4 regions of the Euryhalocaulis sp. genome follow, and region 2 is predicted to be linked to each of the others. Evidence: predicted binding sites of a transcription regulator. Region 2 holds the regulator's gene; each other region holds the start of a gene.
What was found. The regulator LexA, encoded in region 2, represses DNA repair genes until DNA is damaged. The targets are predictions, from matches to a motif close to ATGTTCCNCTTGTGTTCC.
Positions count from the first base shown of each region.

Region 1: a site for LexA is predicted at 1,140-1,157, ahead of H2040_RS01775 (VOC family protein). Genes of this name have one in related genera too.
Region 3: a site for LexA is predicted at 973-990, ahead of H2040_RS07225 (Y-family DNA polymerase). Genes of this name have one in related genera too.
Region 4: a site for LexA is predicted at 1,158-1,175, ahead of recA (recombinase RecA). Genes of this name have one in related genera too.

Region 1 is NZ_JACESD010000004.1:32,147-34,331, reverse strand. Features, by position in the region: gene H2040_RS01775 (VOC family protein) at 725-1,114, opposite strand; gene H2040_RS01770 (cold-shock protein) at 1,294-1,512, opposite strand; gene H2040_RS01765 (hypothetical protein) at 1,781-2,176, opposite strand.
Region 2 is NZ_JACESD010000002.1:98,977-101,161, forward strand. Features, by position in the region: gene H2040_RS01060 (ComEC/Rec2 family competence protein) at 1-585, shown strand, start outside; gene lexA (transcriptional repressor LexA) at 582-1,268, opposite strand; gene trpC (indole-3-glycerol phosphate synthase TrpC) at 1,346-2,131, opposite strand; gene trpD (anthranilate phosphoribosyltransferase) at 2,128-2,185, opposite strand, start outside.
Region 3 is NZ_JACESD010000020.1:30,180-32,364, reverse strand. Features, by position in the region: gene H2040_RS07225 (Y-family DNA polymerase) at 1-953, opposite strand, end outside; gene H2040_RS07220 (calcium/sodium antiporter) at 1,190-2,167, shown strand.
Region 4 is NZ_JACESD010000074.1:7,447-9,631, forward strand. Features, by position in the region: gene recA (recombinase RecA) at 1-1,079, opposite strand, end outside; gene H2040_RS13900 (cupin domain-containing protein) at 1,266-1,715, shown strand; partial or broken gene H2040_RS13905 (ATP-binding protein) at 1,712-2,185, opposite strand, start outside.

The DNA of each region.
Region 1 (2,185 bases), on a different contig from region 2:
CGGATCAACCTCATACGCCCCCTCATCCGGCCTGCCGGCCACCTTCTCCCACGAGGGGAGAAGGAACGCCGCCACCGCGCAAACGCCCCCTTTCATCCAAGGCGCCTTGGCCGCCGCTATACTCCTGCCCGTTTCCGTCATGGGGAGGGGGCCGGGCCCGGCTTCCGGCCCGATGGAGACGGCGGCTTTAAGGCGACCGCCCGCATTCCAGCCGGAACGGGAAGGACCTTTGCGCTCCGTCAGGCGCCAGTCTGAGGCTGAAATGCCCTGGCTATTAAGACTCTGACGGGTATGCGGATGGAGAGGCCGGTCGAGGCGACTCCCGCCCTCCGCAAACGCCGCCGCGGCGCGTCAGAGGTGGCGCGAAACGAAAACACATACGGTTCCCGGCGTCCCCTCACCGACGCGCCGCACCCTCCCCGCCCACGCCCTCCGGCTTGACCGGAGGGTCCAAGCTCCGCGCCACAAGGCGACGGAGACAGAGGCGTTCAAAGATTGAGCTGACGAAAGAAACAGTCCCCTCGCCCCTTTAGAAGGGGAGAGGGCAATGAAGCCCCAAAGCCCAAAGGTTTTGGCCGGCTGAATGGGTGAGGGGATGGCGGGCAGGATAGAGCACACGGGTTCAACAAGCCCCCTCACCCTTTCGCGCAAAGCCAGGCCGCTCACGCGCCTTGGGCGCTCAAAACCCTCTCCCCCTCGCGGGGGCGAGGGTGAAGCGCGCCGCCTAAGCCGCCTGGCCGTCGCCGGTCATGCAGAAGACATTGAGCTTGTTGCCGTCGAGGTCGCGGAAATAGCCGGCATAGAAGCCGGGCATGGCGCGCGGGCCGGGCGCGCCCTCGTCCTGTCCGCCCAGCGCCAGCGCCTTGGCGTGGACGCGGTCGACCGTGTCGGTGTCCGGCGCCTCCAGCGCCACCATGACGCCGTTGCCGACGCTGGCCGCCTTGCCGTCGAACGGCGTGGTCAGGCCGAGGCCCGGCTGGTTCATCGCGCCCCAGGCGACGAATTGCTCGTCCTCCATCATGCGGCCGTAATCGCCGAGCTCTTTCAGGAGGTGGTCATAGAATTTGGCGTTCTTCTCGAGATCATTGGTCCCGAGCGTGACATATCCGATCATGGGGGCGTCTCCTCGCTTTGGTTTTGTGTTCCGCATTTGTTCCAGAACGGGCGCGGTTCGCAAGTTAAATTTTGAAGACGGGCGGCAATGGCGGCGCAAAAAGAAACGGGGCCGGCGTTTCCGCCAGCCCCGTCTCGAATTTTTATCGCGCTGGAATGCGCGAGAAACGCCAGCTGGCGTTACTCGGCCATTTCCAGGTTGATGGCGCGGTCACCTTTGCCGCGGCGGTCAGGCTCGGTGTCGAAGGACACGCGCTGGCCGTCCGCCAGGCCGGGCAGGCCGGAATTCTGGACAGAGGAGATGTGAACGAACACGTCCTTCTCGCCGCCGTCCGGCGTGATGAAGCCGAAGCCCTTGGAGGTGTTGAAGAATTTCACCGTGCCGGTGTGTGAAGCCATTGTAAGGTCTCTTTCCTGATAAGCATGCAAATCCGCATCGGGCCTCATGCCCATGGTTCGGACCTGCTTTCAATTACGGCGAAAGCCCCGCCGCAGGGTACGCGCAAGTTATGTGTCGGTGTGGGGAAAGAGGTTTTTGTCTCAACCGCCGGTCCCGTTCGCCGGGAACAGGCGGGCACTTAATGGCTCCGCCGGGCCGTCACGCCCTTTACGCTCGGGGTCTATATACATTTTTCGCGCCGGCCGGCCAAGCGGAATTACTTATGGCTCAGGCGGCGGCGGTTTCCCGCCCGGCGCGCATCAGGAAATTGATGGCGAACAGCACAACGCCCAGCATGATCGCCAGCGCCGAGACGCCCAGAACCGGACCCGCCGTCTGCGGCGGCAATCCGCCGCCGAACATCAGGAACAGCATGGACAGCATCACCGTCACCCCGACCCCGTGCAGCGCCAGGTGCGCCCACGCCATCCACCCGGCCAGCATCGGCCAGGCGCGATAGCAGAGGCCGAACAGGAACGCCCCGATCCAGCCCAGCGCCAGTGCGTGAACATGCGTCACCCGCTGCGTCAGATCCCCGGACGCGCCCATATGCTCGCCCAGCCCCATGCCGCCCAGCGCGGCCAGAATACCGAACAGGATAAAAAGCTTGTCGACCTTGAACATTGTTTGCAG
Region 2 (2,185 bases):
CCGCACGCGCTGGCCTTTACAGCGGCGGGGCCCGGTTGGGCGTTGGGCTTGTACTCCGCGGGTTTCATTCTGCTTGTGGGCGGACGCCGGCTGGCGCGCGTCCTTGGCCTGTTGGTCATGGCCGCCGCAGGTCTGGCGTGGAGCACCGCGCCCAAGCCTTTTCTCTGGATTTCAGATCAGGGCGTTGTCGCCGTGCGGGAAGGAGATGAGCTCTATGCCTCAAGCCTGCGTAGATCCCGCTATGGCGTGGACCAGTTTTCGCGGCGCTTGGGACAGGATCCGGAAAAACCGGTCCACGACCTCAAAACCCGCATGAATTGCGATGCGGACGCCTGTGTCGGGCAAATCTCCGGTATGAAAATCAGCCTCATCGAGCGCAGACGATCGCTGAAAGAGGAATGCCGGCAAGCCGATCTGGTGATTTTTGAAGAGCCCGCCGCCGCGCGCAGTGCATGGCTTTGCCGGGGCGAACTTTACGACGCGGTCCGGCTGACCCGCGCCGGCGGCGTTGCATATTACCGCAAGGGTGACGGTTTTCAGATCAAAACAGCGCGGGAATCACGCTGGAAGCCGCCGAAACCCTAGTTGTAGCGGCGCAAAAGACTGACCAGCCGCCCCTGAACCCGCACCCGGTCAGGCCCAAAAATCCGCGTTTCATAGGCGGGGTTGGCCGCTTCCAGAGCGATGGAGTCGCCCTTTTTCCGCAGACGTTTGAGCGTGGCTTCCTGATCGTCGACCAGCGCAACCACGATTTCACCCGTCTGAGCGGTGTCACAGCGCCGGATCACGGCAAAATCGCCGTTCAGGATTCCGGCCTCGACCATGGAATCGCCCTCGATTTCCAGCACGTAATGCTCGCCATCGCCCATCATGTCCGGGGAAACAGCGATACGGTCCGTCTCGTGCTGGATCGCCTCAATCGGCGTGCCGGCGGCGATCTTGCCGAGAATCGGTACGTCAATCGATGAAGTCCCGCGGTCGATATAGGCGCCGCCGCCTTCAATCACGTTGGGTTTGAAGCCTTTTTCGCGGGCCGCCCCGGCCTCCACAGATCCGTCCGGCATGCGCAGGATTTCCAGCGCGCGGGCCCGGTGCGGCAGACGGCGGATGAAGCCGCGCTCTTCCAGCGCCGTGATCAGCCGGTGGATGCCCGATTTGGAAGCAAGATCCAGCGCCTCCCGCATCTCGTCATAAGAGGGCGGCACGCCATCCCGATCGAGGCGCTCTTTGATGAAGAGTAGCAGCTCTTTCTGTTTTTTGGTCAGCATGCGAACCCCAAGAACAAATCAGAAACGTCGACTATGTTCTACTTGTGTTCTTTTTGGGGGTCAAGTGCTTGAGCCGACTAGGCGAGGAGGGCGCGTGTCGCGCTTTCCACATTCTCTTGCCGCATCAGGTGTTCCCCGATCAGGAACCCGCGCGCGCCGGCGGTCCAGAGACGCTGTATATCACCGCTATGTCGAATGCCGCTTTCGCCCACGAGGAAGGAATCGGGGGGGGCCTGCGAGGCCAGTGATTCGGTCGTTGCCAGATCGGTCGTGAAGGTTTTCAGGTCGCGATTATTGATGCCGAGCAGGGGGCTGGAAAGCGTCAGGGCGCGGTCAAATTCGGCCTGATCATGAATCTCGACCAGCGCGTCCATTTTCCATCGCCTGGCTTCGGCGATGAGGTCGGCGGCGAGGGCATCATCCACCGCGGCGAGAATGACCAGGATGCAATCAGCCCCCAGCGCGCGGGATTCCGCGACCTGCCACGGGTCGAACAGGAAGTCCTTGCGTAACGCAGGAAGCGGCGATTCCGCTCTGACGGCCATAAGATAGGCGTCATCGCCCTGAAAGCTCGGCCCATCGGTCAGAACGGAAAGGCAGGCCGCGCCGCCTGATTCATAGGCGCGCGCCAATGCCGGCGGGTCGAAATCGGCGCGAATCAACCCTGCGGACGGGCTGGCTTTCTTGATTTCACAGATCAGGGCGGGCGTTCCGCTTTGTGCTTTCTCGCGTAGCGCGCGTTCAAAGCCCCGCGGCTGAGAGGCGGTTTTGGCGCGCGATTCGAGTTCGCTTGCCGAAATCGCCGCTTTGCGCGCCGCGATTTCTTCCAGCTTATAGGCCTTGATCCGCTCCAGCGCGTTCATGAGTTGGATATCGCAATCAGGGAATCCAGCGCGCCGCGCGCCTTGCCCTCGTCA
Region 3 (2,185 bases), on a different contig from region 2:
AACACGCTGTGATCGTCGGAGGCGGCGTCGAAATGCGCGTCCGCGCCCCAGCGTCCGGCTTCCTCGTCCTCCCATGTCAGGGACAGGCTCAGGGAGCGTGCGTAATAGCCCGCCCGGCGCATCCGCCGCGCCGCCTTGGCCGCCAGCAGCCGCGCGCAGGCCCGCGCCCGGCCCGGCCCGCGCCAGTCGGGCGTCAGGATGCGGCCATGGCCGAACATCATGCGCTGGGTGTCGGGAATTTCCACGTCGAACCCGCGCAGCTGCGCCCAGAAGCGTTCGCCGTTCACCGATCCCCACAGCGCCCGCGCATGCTTGGGCGAGAGGTTCCAGAGCGCCTCCACGCTGTCCACGCCGGCCGCCAGAAGCCGGCGCTGCATGCTTTTCGCGATGCCCGGAAGATCGGTCAGCTGCAGCGAGAATAACGGCCCCGGCAGATCCTGCGCCCGCAATATGACCAGACCGTCCGGCTTGTTCATCTCCGCGGCCACTTTCGCCAGGAACTGATTGGTGGAAAACCCGATGGAGCAAGTGACCGCCGGGCCGATATCGGCGGCCAGCCGCGCCTTCAGCGTGGCGGCCAGCCGTTCCGGCTCCCGCCGCTCCCAGCCCAGCAACGCGCACTCCACCTCGTCCACCGACCACACTTTCCGGATCGGCAGGATGGCGCCCACGCTGGCCAGAATGGCGTTGTGGACCATCACATAGCGGTCATGCCGCGCCGTGCGCAGCGCGATCCCGGGGCAGAGCTGGCGCGCCTCCCGCACGGAAACGCCGCGCGTGGCGCCCGCCGCCTTCGCTTCCTTGCTGGCCGCGATCAGGCTGGTGCCGTCCGTGTCCAGCGGGATCACGCCCACGGGGCGCCCGCGCAGGGCCGGATCGTCCTGCTGTTCGACGCTCGCAAAGAAGCTGTCGAAATCCATGTAGAGCCGTTCGAGCTGATCGGGCAGGCGCATGACAAATCCTCCGTCATGCAGAACAAAACAGGAACGAAAATGAGTCAAGCGATATGCGCCTTCCCGCTTGGACGCGGGGCGGCGGACGGGCTATATCTCGGGGGAAATCCAATCCATCCTTTGTTCGGGGGCTCTCATGGCCGCGATTTACGCCATCCTTCTCTTTGTTGCCGTTTTCGCAGTTCTCAACGTGATCCAGTCCGGCCGCATCGACTGATCGAACGGCGTCCGCCGGCATGTCTCTTCCCATCCTTTTCGCGCTGTTGCTGGGCGGTTTCGTCCTGCTTCTGGTCACGGCGGACTACCTGATCCGCGGCGCCGCGGCGCTGGCCCGGAAATGGGGCGTGCCCAAACTGCTGGTCGGCCTGACCATTGTCGCCTTCGGCACCTCGGCGCCGGAGCTGGCGGTCAGCGTGGACGCGGTGCTGGAGGGACAGCCGGACGTCGCACTCGCCAATATCATTGGCTCCAACATCGCCAATGTCCTGCTGATCCTGGGCGTGCCGGCGCTGATCTTCGGGGCTATCGGCGTCACCACGCCGGGCCTGCGGCGCAACGCCATCGTGGCTTTCGCCGCCACCGTTCTGCTGATCGGGCTCAGCTGGGACGGGCTGGTCATTCTCCGGGATGGGCTGATCCTGCTCGCCGTCCTGATCCTGTATCTGCTGTGGCTCTATCGCGACGCCCGCAAGCCGGAAATCGCCGACCCGCAGATCGCGGAACTGACCGATTTCGAGGAAATGGAGGCGATGCCCCATTCCTGGCTGCGTATCGCCGGGATGATCCTGATCGGCGTTATCGGCCTGCCGCTGGGCGGGGTGATGATCGTGAAGGGCGGCATGGGCGTGGCTTATGCGGCCGGCGTTCCGCCCGCCGTTGTCGGCCTGACCCTATTTGCGCTCGGCACCTCCCTGCCGGAGCTGGCGGCCAGCGTCATCAGCGCCGCGCGCGGCCATGCGGAGGTCGCCATCGGCAATGTCCTCGGCTCCAATTTGTTCAATATTCTGGCGGTCGGCGGGATCGCCTCGATGGTTGGCGATATCCCGGTGACCCAGCAATTCTTCACCGTAGAGTTCTGGCTGATGCTGGGGACCACCGGGCTTCTGGCGCTGCTGATCTTCATGCGCACGAAGCTCAACCGCTTTATCGGTTTTGCCATGCTGGCGGGCTATGCGGGCTATATCTACTGGCTGGCCCGCTTGACTTTGGGCTGATTTCCGCGCGAAACGGCG
Region 4 (2,185 bases), on a different contig from region 2:
CCGGCCTCGGCCGCCTCATCGTCGCTCTCCGGGGGAAGGAGCATGTCGTCAACGATAAGACCAGCGTTCTTGCGGACCGCCGCATCGATCTGCGCGGCGATGTCCGGATTATCCAGAAGGAACTGACGGGCGTTTTCCCGGCCCTGTCCGATGCGCTCGGACCCATAGGAATACCAGGAGCCGGATTTCTCCACGACCTCGGCCTTGACGCCCAGATCGATCAGCTCGCCCATCTTGGAGATGCCCTCGCCATACAGGATGTCGAATTCGACCTCCCGGAAGGGCGGGGCCACCTTGTTCTTGACCACCTTCACCTTGGTCTGGTTGCCGATCACCTCGTCGCGGTTCTTGATCGCGCCGATGCGGCGGATATCCAGACGCACGCTGCAATAGAATTTCAGCGCGTTGCCGCCGGTCGTGGTTTCGGGCGAGCCGAACATCACGCCGATCTTGTGGCGGATCTGGTTGATGAAGATGACGGTCGTTCTGGATTTGGAGATGGAGGCCGTCAGCTTGCGCAGCGCCTGACTCATCAGCCGGGCCTGCAGGCCCGGCAGGGAGTCGCCCATCTCGCCTTCCAGCTCGGCGCGCGGCACCAGCGCGGCCACAGAATCCACCACCAGAACATCCAGCGCGCCGGAACGCACCAGCGTATCGGTGATTTCCAGCGCCTGTTCGCCGGCGTCCGGCTGGGAAACCAGAAGCTCGTTCACGTCCACGCCCAGCTTGGCGGCATAGACCGGGTCCAGCGCATGCTCGGCGTCGATAAAGGCGGCGACGCCGCCGTTTCTTTGCGCTTCGGCCACGCAATGCAGAGCCAACGTGGTCTTGCCGGAGGATTCCGGACCGTAAATTTCCACCACGCGGCCACGCGGCAACCCACCAACGCCCAGCGCGATATCCAGCCCTATAGAGCCGGTCGAAATCGCCTCAACGTCCAGTGCGTCCTTCTGGCCGAGCTTCATCAGGGAGCCCTTGCCAAACTGTCGGTCGATCTGACTGAGAGCGGATTCGAGCGCCCGCTCCTTGTCGCTGTTCTGTTTCTTTTCGCTCACGACTTTTAATGCTGGTTGCGCCATTGGTTCCGCCCCTTAGATCACAGCCCCCGAGTCGGGGCAATCAATCTCCATGGCCGTAGTCGTACCTGTTTTGTTCTAAGAACGCAAGGGGAACATTTTACCATAACGCAAAGCCCTGATTTTCGTGGCGTTGCGGGGCGGGCGCGCTAAAATCGGCTAATCCGTCGCTCTTGAAAGGAACGCCCGATGCGAATCATGCTTGCCGCCGCGCTTGGTTTCACGCCCGCCGCCGCTTTCGCCCATGACCCGGATGGCGCGAACGCCAACACCGCCCTCACCCCGCCGGGCCTGACCAATGTCATGCGCGAGCCCCTCGTGATCGATGACGGTCTGGAAGTGATCATAACCGACATCCAGATGGGTCCCGGCGCCACCCTGCCGCGCCATTACCACCCGGGCGAGGAATTCATCTACGTGCTTGAGGGATCGGCGACGCACCGGCAGGACGGGCAGGAGGACATCCTTCTGGAAGCCGGCGATTCCTATCACATCCCGCCCGAAGCCATTCACGCGCCGGTCACGATGGATGAAGGCATGCGCGCGGTGGTGTTCCGTGTCCACGTGAAGGGCGAGCCGGAGCGGATCCTGGTCGACGAGAACGGCGATCCGGTCGAGGAAAACCCCGGCGAGGACTAGCCCCCCGCCATCACCGTTTTCACCATCTCCGCCAGTTGCGGCAGGGTGAAGGGTTTGGGCAAGAAGCGCACGTCCTGCTCGCGCGAGAGCACGTCGGAGAATTCTTCCTCCGCATATCCCGAAATGAAGATGACGCGGGCATCGCCCAGATGCTCGCGCGCGGCTTCCAGCAGGCCCGGCCCGTCCAGACCCGGCATCACGACATCGGAGACCATCAGGTCGATCTGGCCGGAATACTGTTCGGCCAGTTCCAGCGCCTCTTCGCCGTCCTCGGCCTCGATCACCTCATAGCCGCGCTTGGTCAGGGTCTTGGCGGCGATCTGGCGCACCGCGCTTTCGTCCTCGACCAGCAGGATGCGGCCGCGGCCGGCCAGATCCGCCGGCGCCTTGGGCGCGCGGGTGCGGGCGACCTGTTCCTCCATCGCCTGCACTTCTTCCACCTCGGCCTCCGCGGCCGGCAGGAAGATGCG